DNA from 3 places in the Paenibacillus sp. FSL R5-0928 genome. Region 3 is predicted to be linked to each of the others. Evidence: predicted binding sites of a transcription regulator. Region 3 holds the regulator's gene; each other region holds the start of a gene.
The links. The regulator Rex, encoded in region 3, represses fermentation and respiration genes when NADH is low (regulators of the CRP and FNR family bind a similar motif). The targets are predictions, from matches to a motif close to TTGTGAAATATTTCACAA.
Positions count from the first base shown of each region.

Region 1 (3,291 bases), 280 kb from region 3:
CTGGTAGCAGAACTTGAAGGTGTAGGCACTAAATATCCATTGTCCGCTGAAAAATTGAGCCCTGTGCTTGCTTGCTACAAAGTTAAAAACGCAGATCAAGGTATCGAACGCGCAGCACAAGTTGTTGAATTTGGTGGTATGGGCCATAGTTCGGCTATCCACTCCAACAACGAAGAAGTAATCATGAAGTTCTCCAACCGTCTGCAAACAGGACGTATTCTCGTTAACTCGCCTTCCACTCATGGTGCGATCGGCGATATCTATAACACTAACATCCCTTCGTTGACGCTGGGCTGCGGATCTTATGGTCGTAACTCCGTGTCGCAAAACGTTACAGCAATTAATTTGATCAACGTGAAAAGGGTGAATCGTCGTACCGTGAATATGCAATGGTTTAAAGTACCTGACAAGATCTATTTCGAAAAAGGCGCTACTCAGTACCTGACCAAAATGCCTGATATCACACGTGTCGCAATTATCACTGACCCAATGATGGTTAAGCTCGGATATGTTGAGAGAGTTGAACATTACCTGCGTCAACGCCAAACTCCTGTAGCGATCGAAGTGTTCTCGGAAGTTGAACCAGATCCATCGACAACTACAGTTGAAAAAGGTACAGCAATGATGAACAGATTCCAACCGGACTGCATCATCGCACTTGGTGGTGGTTCCCCAATGGATGCTGCAAAAGGAATGTGGTTATTCTATGAACATCCAGACGCAGACTTTAACGGTCTGAAACAAAAATTCATGGATATCCGTAAACGGGTTTACAAATTCCCTAAACTTGGAAACAAAGCTAAGTTTGTAGCGATTCCAACTACTTCGGGTACGGGTTCGGAAGTAACATCTTTCGCAGTTATTACCGATAAAACAACTGAACAACACACTAAATATCCTTTGGCTGACTACGAGCTAACTCCAGACGTAGCTATCATTGATCCAGAGTTCGTATATAGCTTGCCAAAAACTGCTGTAGCTGATACAGGTATGGACGTATTGACACATGCCATCGAAGCTTATGTATCTGTTATGGCGAGTGACTACACTGATGGTCTGGCAATTAAAGCAATCCAATTGGTATTCCAATACCTTGAAAAATCGGCGCTTGAAGGCGACAGAGTTGCCCGTGAAAAAATGCATAACGCATCAACACTTGCTGGTATGGCCTTTGCTAATGCTTTCCTGGGTATTAACCACAGTTTGGCGCATAAATGGGGCGGTCAATATCACACTGCTCACGGTCGTACTAATGCGATCCTTATGCCACACGTTATTCGTTACAATGCTAAGAAACCTACGAAGTTCGCTTCGTTCCCTAAATATTCACACTTCGTAGCTGACGAGCGTTATGCAGAAATCGCCCGTATTCTGGGATTGCCAGCTCGCACAACTGAAGAAGGTGTAACTAGCCTGATCAATGCTATTCGCGATATGAACAAAAAACTGGGTATCGAAGAATCCTTCCAACAACTGGGCTTTGATCCTAAGGATTTTGAATCCCGTGTAGATTACTTGGCTGACCGTGCATTTGAAGATCAATGTACAACTGCCAATCCTAAGCTGCCACTGGTATCTGAACTTGCAGATGTGTACCGTAATGCTTTCTACGGAAGATTTGATAATTAATATTTGGTTAAGTAGATAATAGGATGGTTGTGGACTAGATATAAGTGACAAATATCACCGGAAAGGTGATATTTGTCACAGTCTATTTATAGAAAATAAACTAAAATGTTTATATAAACAACGGTCCCATACATGGAACAATGATTGTGAATTTTCGAACAACCATATCTTTCTTGGGATCACGAGACACGGGATCAACCTTCAAGCCCGCGATCTCTACAAATATTATAAATATAGATGGAGGGATTTAGCATGTCGGTGATTGAAAAAGATGTACAAGAAGTGAAATCCGGTTGGAGAAGTTTTACAAAAGGTAAATGGTCCAGAAAAGTTGACGTTAACAACTTTATCGCAAGTAACATTAAGCCTTATGAAGGAAACGAAGAATTCCTCGTAGGACCTACTAGTAACACAACTGAACTATGGAAGATTATTTCCCAATTGAGCAAGGAAGAAAGAGAAAGAGGCGGCGTATGGGATGTTTCCCTAGATACTGTCTCCACAATCACTTCACATGCTCCAGGCTACATTGACAAAGACAAGGAACAAATTGTAGGCGTACAGACTGACGCTCCTTTCAAACGTTCCATCCAGCCATTTGGCGGGATCAAGATGATGGTTGATGCTACGAAGGCTTACGGCTTCGAGCTTCCACAAAACATCGTTGACATGTTTACGAACATTCGCAAAACGCATAACCAAGGCGTATTTGATGCATATACACCAGACATGAGAGCTGTGCGTAAATCCGGCGTAATTACAGGTCTTCCTGATGCTTACGGCCGCGGACGCATCATCGGCGACTACCGCCGCATTGCTCTGTACGGTATTGATTTCCTCATTAAAGACAAAAAACAACAACAAACTGAGCTTGAAGTTGATTCCATGACTGAAGATATTATTCGTTTGCGTGAAGAGCTGTCCGAGCAAATTCGTGCACTTGGCGAATTGAAAGAAATGGCAGCCGCTCATGGTATGGATATTTCCAGACCAGCGACCAACTTCAAAGAAGCTACTCAATGGGTATACTTCGGGTATCTGGCAGCAGTTAAAGAGCAAAATGGTGCAGCGATGTCCCTAGGCCGTGTGTCCTCTTTCTTGGACATCTATGCAGAACGCGATATTGCTGAAGGTACTTTGACTGAAGAACAAGTACAAGAAATCGTCGATCATTTCGTAATGAAACTGCGTATCGTGAAATTCTTGCGTACACCTGACTATAATGATCTGTTCTCCGGTGACCCAACATGGGTAACTGAATCCATCGGTGGTATGGCTGAAGACGGAACAACTCGTGTTACCAAGAACAGCTTCCGTTTCTTGAACACCCTGTACAACTTGGGTCCAGCTCCGGAACCAAACTTAACTGTACTGTGGTCCGAAAAATTGCCTGAAGCCTTCAAAAAATATTGTGCTAAGGTTTCCATTGAAACTAGTGCAATTCAGTATGAAAATGACGATGTAATGCGTCCATACTGGGGTGAAGATTATGCGATTGCTTGCTGCGTATCTCCAATGCGTATCGGTAAACAAATGCAGTTCTTCGGCGCTCGTGCCAACCTGGCAAAAGCATTGCTGTATGCTATCAATGGTGGTATAGACGAAAAATCCGGAGCACAAGTTGGACCGGAATTCCCAGCGATCACTTCTGAATATCTGGAT
Region 1 covers NZ_CP150225.1:5,094,483-5,097,773, reverse strand. Annotated here, with positions in the region: gene adhE (bifunctional acetaldehyde-CoA/alcohol dehydrogenase) at 1-1,629, shown strand, start outside; gene pflB (formate C-acetyltransferase) at 1,882-3,291, shown strand, end outside.
Region 1: the regulator Rex is predicted to act here: its motif matches at 1,774-1,791, upstream of pflB (formate C-acetyltransferase).

Region 2 (3,291 bases), 3.2 Mb from region 3:
CCCCAAGGGGTGACAGCAAGATATTCGGTTCCTGAACCACAGCCCGTGATTCTTTTCTGGATGCAAGGTCCTTCCGAGAGGTCAAGCATGTAATGATAAAAGGTAAATCCCTTGCCTTGCTCACCACGCCCGATCATTTCCTTCGCGAGAATTTCGTACTGGTTATATATCTCCGGGAGGTCCTCCTCGGTAAGTGCATAGGGTTCCCTTGGATCACAGATGACCGGTTCCATCGAGATTTTGTCAAAACCAAGGTCTGCGATATGAAATATATCATTGGTGAAATCAACATTGTTACGGGTATAGGTTCCTCGTACATAGTACTCTTGGTCCCCGCGCTTACGAACGAATTCCTTGAACTTCGGAAGAATATGATCGTAGCTGCCTTTTCCGTTAACCGTTTGGCGAAGCCGGTCATGAACCTCTTTTCTTCCATCCAAGCTTAATACGACATTGTACATTTCCTGATTTAAAAACTCAGTGACCTCATCGTTCAGCAGCATCCCGTTCGTCGTGAAGGTGAAGCGGAACTTCTTTTTGTATTCTTGTTCTTTGCTTCTTGCATAAGCTACGATCTGTTTAACTACTTTCCAGGCCAAAAGCGGCTCCCCGCCGAAAAAGTCGATGTCCAGGTTACGATGATGACCCGAATTTTCAAGCAGGTAATCGATAGCTTTTTGTCCAACCTCATAGCTCATGATCGCTCGATCTCCGTTGTATTTCCCTTGGCTGGCGAAGCAATAGTCGCATGACAAATTACAGGTATGCGCAACATTGAGGCAGAGTGCCTTAACATAAGTTTTCCGTTTTTTTAAATCAAGCGAGAGGTTCTCATACTCATCTTTTGTAAAGAGCTGGCCATCATTTTTAAGCTCCTCGATATCCACGATGGTTTCTCGAATGTCACTCTCAGAAATGCTGGAATCATGCTTATATTTTTCTAACATCATTGTCACGATTTGGTCGACAGAAGTTTTCTCATAATCCGCTATAATTTCATATGCTAGGTCATCAACAACATGTACCGAGCCACTGTAGGTGTCGAGCACGATATTGTATCCGTTTAGTTTATATTGATGAATCATACTTGCTAATCAAGCTCCTTTTGCACACAAGTAGAAACGGCTTTGCCATCCTTTAGAGGAAGCGTCCATTTCTTAAAAATAGCCGCCCATCATCAGAGCAATGGGCGGTAAAATTCCGAATCCTATCTGTTCATTGCATTTTCACACTTCTGGTTTGCAACGCCGCAGGAAGTTTTACAAGCGGACTGGCAAGATGTCTGGCATGCGCCGCATCCGCCGTGTTTTGCGGTATCCATCAGTTTGCGGGTGCTTAGGGTTACGATTCTTTTCACGATAAATGACTCCTTCTGTAATTTCTTGTGATCACTTTCACTTAATTTCCATGGAACATCGTAGCAACATCACGCAAGTACGTCTATGATGCCTGTCACCTAGCAGAGTAGAGAGGCATTAAACATATAAACAAAGTAGCATCAATGCTAATTCCCGTTCAGTCTTTCATGCTTGTGATCGTAGGATGCCGTAGCGGGAACCAGAGTCAGAGCAATACTAAAAAAGTGAAACAAAAAAGAGACGGCAATGATGCCATCTCCTTTAACAACATTTTTTCTCATACTTGTCCTTAAAGTCCAATAAATATAAGGATCTCATTGCACTGTATCCCTCCTTACCGGTAGAGCGACACTCTCCACATGCGTGGGTGGACAGTGTGAACAAACTTATATTAGGAGCCCTAAGACACTTCCGGACATTTTATCTGCTCTTGAATATTCAATGAATTTATTTATTTTTATAATGTACTACGCCTTAGTTCATAAAAATATTGCACAATCGGATGCTTTAACTTCATCTTCTCGCTCATGTTTAAAATCCAACCGTTTTGATAGAAGGCGGCTCTGAGCATAGCATCTATGGCGTGCTGCAGAGGGACGAGAATGGCCCTCCTATCCATAACCGAACGGATGCTTTTTGTACTCTATCGGGCTTGAGCCGACTCTATTTTTAAACACACGACTAAAATAGTACTGGCTCTTATACCCTACCTTCACGGCCAGATCCCCGATTTTGATATTCGGCATTACGTCATCCAGAATCTCCTTCGCCTTCGATATCCGAAGCTCGGTGACATAGTCAAGGAAAGAAGCACCGATTTCTTGCTTCATCCGCTTGCTAAGATAGGTTTGGTTGATATGAAATAGCGCTGCTACTCGAGTAATAGACAGCTCCGGATCCTGATAATGACTGTCAATATACTCGGTCACTTTTTGGATAAGCACTGTTCCATCCCCTGTATACCCGGGAAGCTCCCGCTCCTTATCCACCCTGCTTTCATGTGAATGCAAAGGATATTTTGCCTGAAGATGCTCATCGATCCGATGAAGCAGCTTGTTCAGATCACTCTTCGGCACAGGTTTCAATACATAATCGAATGCTTGCAGTTGCACGGCTTGACGCGCATATTCAAAGTTATCGTAGCCGCTGATGATGACAACCAGAACCGACGGGCAGCGTTCGCGCAATATATTTATCAGATCGAGCCCATTCATATTCGGCATGTTGATGTCCACAAGACATACATGTGGTGGGGCTTCCTCCACCATATTCAATGCTTCGTTTGCACTTTTCGCTTCTCCTGCAACTTCAAAAAGATACGGACTCTCCTCAATGTATTGTCGCAAGCCTTTGCGAATGATCGTTTCATCATCGACGATGATAATCTTCCACATCTTCATTCCACTCCCCGTCCAAAGGTATTCGAATGACCATAACGGTAATGCCATCTTCGCTCTTCACTGCAAGGCCATATGGCACCCCGTAAGCTAGTCGAATGCGATGGTTTACACTGTATAGCCCAAAGCCTGTGGCAGAACGATCATATGTATCATCAAGAAGGGCTTGATTCATCTGTTCAAGCTTCTCTTCCGGAATCATAACCCCATTATTCTCAACCTTAATGACCAAATAATCGGCCTGTTTATATGCTGTAATCGAAATTTTACACTTTTGATCCCCAAGTGGCTTAATCCCGTGATAAATCGCATTTTCCACCAAAGGCTGCAGCATGAAGCGAACGACTTGGCACTGAGCAAGCTTTTCATCATATCGAAGCTCGTAGTCCAGAATCTCCTCATATCGCACACCTTGAATATGAAGATAACTCTCGACATGGTACAACTCCTGATCAAGCAGAATGTAGGGACTGCCTGTGCCAAGCCCTAATCGGAAATACGCGCTAAGCGCTTCCACCATCTCCACCACATTGTCT
Region 2 covers NZ_CP150225.1:804,445-807,735, reverse strand. Annotated here, with positions in the region: gene scfB (thioether cross-link-forming SCIFF peptide maturase) at 1-1,085, opposite strand, end outside; gene scfA (six-cysteine ranthipeptide SCIFF) at 1,208-1,357, opposite strand; gene MKZ16_RS03545 (response regulator) at 1,970-2,752, opposite strand; gene MKZ16_RS03540 (histidine kinase) at 2,727-3,291, opposite strand, start outside.
Region 2: the regulator Rex is predicted to act here: its motif matches at 1,383-1,400, upstream of scfA (six-cysteine ranthipeptide SCIFF).

Region 3 (3,291 bases):
CAAGAGACACCTTCACACCAGCTTTTAGAAGATCAGTAACCCGAGCCACTCCGCTAGCCAGCTTCAAATTACTGCCCGGATTATGAGAGACACCCACATTATGGCGAGCCAAGATCTCAATCTCTTCATCATTTAAATGAACACCATGTGCAACTATCGAGGGACGTGTGAACATTCCAAGCTTCTCTAAGTGAGCTACAGGACGCAACCCGTAATCCGCCACATTTTGTTCCACTTCACGTTTCGTTTCGGACATATGCGTATGCATCGGTAAATCCAGATCATGCGCTGCCTGCACGAACTTAACCAGGAAGTCCGGAGGGCAAGTATAAGGGGCGTGCGGCGAGATCATAGTAGTAATTCTACCGTCCGCCTTTCCATGCCAGTTACGGGCAAAAGAAATCGCTTCCGCAAGCTTGTGATTCTGTACATCCTCTGGACATAACCCGATCACACCACGCATCAATACGGAACGGATACCTGATAACTCAGCTACCTCAGCTACTCGGTCCATATGATCATACATATCGAGGAAGGTCGTAGTTCCACCCTTCAGCATTTCCAATACAGATAAGGAGGTTCCCCAGTATACATCATCACCGGTGAACTTTTCCTCCATCGGCCACATTTTCTCCTGAAGCCACACTTGTAGCGCTAAATCATCTCCATATCCACGCAGCAAAGACATCGCCGCATGACCATGTGTGTTTACAAGTCCAGGCATGAACAGCAGACGACTGCCATCAACCACTTGCACTCCAGCTTCCATCTGAGGCTCTTCTTTTCCTATGTAAGTGATTAAATCATCTTCAATAGTCATATATCCACTCAGAACCGGCTCATCCGTTCCCGGAGTCAGAAAATACCCGCCCTTAATTATCGTTTTATTGCTGTTCATGTTCGCTTTCTTCCTTTCCATCCCGCAAGTAATAAGCAAGACTTTGCAGATCAGTTGTAAAATCAGCTGCATGCACCCGGATATTCGGTGGTGTCTTCAGAATCACAGGGGCAAAGTTCAAAATCGCTTCAATCCCAGAAGAAATGAGAATATCTGCTACATTTTGAGCTTCTGAATCAGGTACGGTAATAATGGCAATGCGAATACCTTGCTCACGAATCGTGCTGCCTAGTTCATCCATTGGTTGCACAGTAAGGGAGTTGATCTTACGTCCAACCTTAGGAGCGTACGAATCAAATATAGCGGTGATTTTCATTGTATCTTTAAGATATGCATTGTAATTAGACAAGGCATGTCCGAGATTACCTGCCCCTACTAAAGCTACATTAAGCTGTTGATCCAGCTTCAGAATATGACGGATTTTCTCAATAAGATACGTTACATCATAGCCGATACCTTTTCTGCCGAAGTCACCAAAATACGCTAAATCCTTACGAATCTGTGCGGGATTAAGATCCAGCTTTTGTCCAAGTTCCTGAGAGGAAACTGTTAATATTTCGCGATTCTGGAGATCATTCAAAAAACGCAAATACACAGGTAGTCTGCGAACAACGGCTTCTGATATTTTATCCGATTTCATATTTTTCCTCCTAAAAATAGTAATGTTCTTGTGAAAATCCATATTCAAACGTATACCTCTCCTTATTAAGGGCGGTACTGTAACTTACCGCCCTTAAGGATAAGGAGGAGCTAAACTGAAGACGAGCATTTTAAGAAGCGCCGCCATCCTCTAGCCATTCCGCTATGCGGGGGACCATTTGATCAGTCAGCATATGCTCCATTTTGGGACCAGGCAATGAATAAAGGAAATACTTCCCGTAATGAGATTCAATAACCCTTGTATCATAAACAATAACTATTCCGCGATCCTGCGCCGTGCGAACCAGTCTTCCGAATCCCTGCTTAAAACGAATAACCGCTTGAGGAACAGACAATTTCATGAACGGATTCTTCTTCTGAGCCTGCAATAACTCCGACTTCGCTTCCGCCAACGGGTGATTCGGCGGTTGAAACGGAAGTCTCACGATGGCCAGGCAAGTCAGTGCTTCACCTGGAATATCTACACCTTCCCAGAAGCTGCTCGTCCCCAGCAGAACGGATGCTGCACTGTCCTGAAAGCGGCGGATCAGCTTGCTCCGGCTGCCACCTTCCACGCCTTGACCAAGCACCGTAATCTCTTGTGAGGCCAAAGCCTCTTTAAGCGGATCATATACCTGACGCAGCATTTTATAAGAAGTAAACAGAACCAGCATCCGCCCACGTGTTGTTTTGGCAGCTTCTGCTAACGACTGTACGAGTGTATCGACAAATCGAGCATCGCCCACACTGCCCTTCACACTAGGAAAATCACGCGGTATAACTAGCAGCGCCTGCTCGCGATACTTAAAGGGAGAAGGAAGGAGTGAAGTCATTAGACGTCCCTCTTCCGCAGCTTCGTTAAGTCCGAGATTATCAATCATAAACTGAAAAGATTTATCTACAGACAGCGTCGCCGAGGTAAGCACGATGCTTTTTTTCTTATCGAAGAACAACTCTTTAAGCTGGCTGCTAACATCCACAGGGACGGCATACATCTGCAGTGATTTGCTGCGGTAATTTCCATTTGCCTCCAGCCAATATACTACATTATCGTCATTCAGCCCCATAAAGAATCTTACTTGCTCACGTATGGAAGCCAAATCCTTAAATAAACCGCTAATATCAGTAACAAGACTGTCTGCTGAGGATTGGCTTTCCTGGTCACGCATCTCATTAAGCATTTTATCACCCTTACGGATGATGTCGCTTAACGTCAGATTCATAGTGTTCTCAAGCGCAACTAATTCATCCCAATCCTTCGGCTTACGGGCGGGAAGCAAACGCATAACCAGTTGTCCCGCTTCCCCTGCTGCTGCATCACTGCGTTCCGGCAAAAGGCTGAACAGCTTGTCGCTGAGTGCATCCCAGGTTTCTTTGACAGTAAGCAGATCCGGGTAGATCCGATCGATGACTCCGCTCCATTCTGAAGCCTCTTCACTGCCTGACGACTGTAAGATCTGGCGCAGAGCAGGAAGCTGTCCGTTTCGGCTATCTTTATACAGTCGCGATAACGTGTGTGCCACAGTGAAATGCTTCATATGCATGCCAAGATGTTTACCAGCCACATCTTCTAAATGATGTGCTTCATCAATTACAAGATGCTCGTAAGCTGGAAGCAGCTGGTGCCCAGCTTTAACATCTGCGAATAGCTTGGAGTGGTTCGTAATGACCACGTCAGCAATCCCAGCTTCATGCTTGGCCCTATGATAATAGCATTTGCGGAACCAAGGACAGGAACGTCCCAGACAGGAATC
Region 3 covers NZ_CP150225.1:4,816,233-4,819,523, forward strand. Annotated here, with positions in the region: gene MKZ16_RS21745 (amidohydrolase) at 1-898, opposite strand, end outside; gene MKZ16_RS21750 (redox-sensing transcriptional repressor Rex) at 885-1,538, opposite strand; gene dinG (ATP-dependent DNA helicase DinG) at 1,669-3,291, opposite strand, start outside.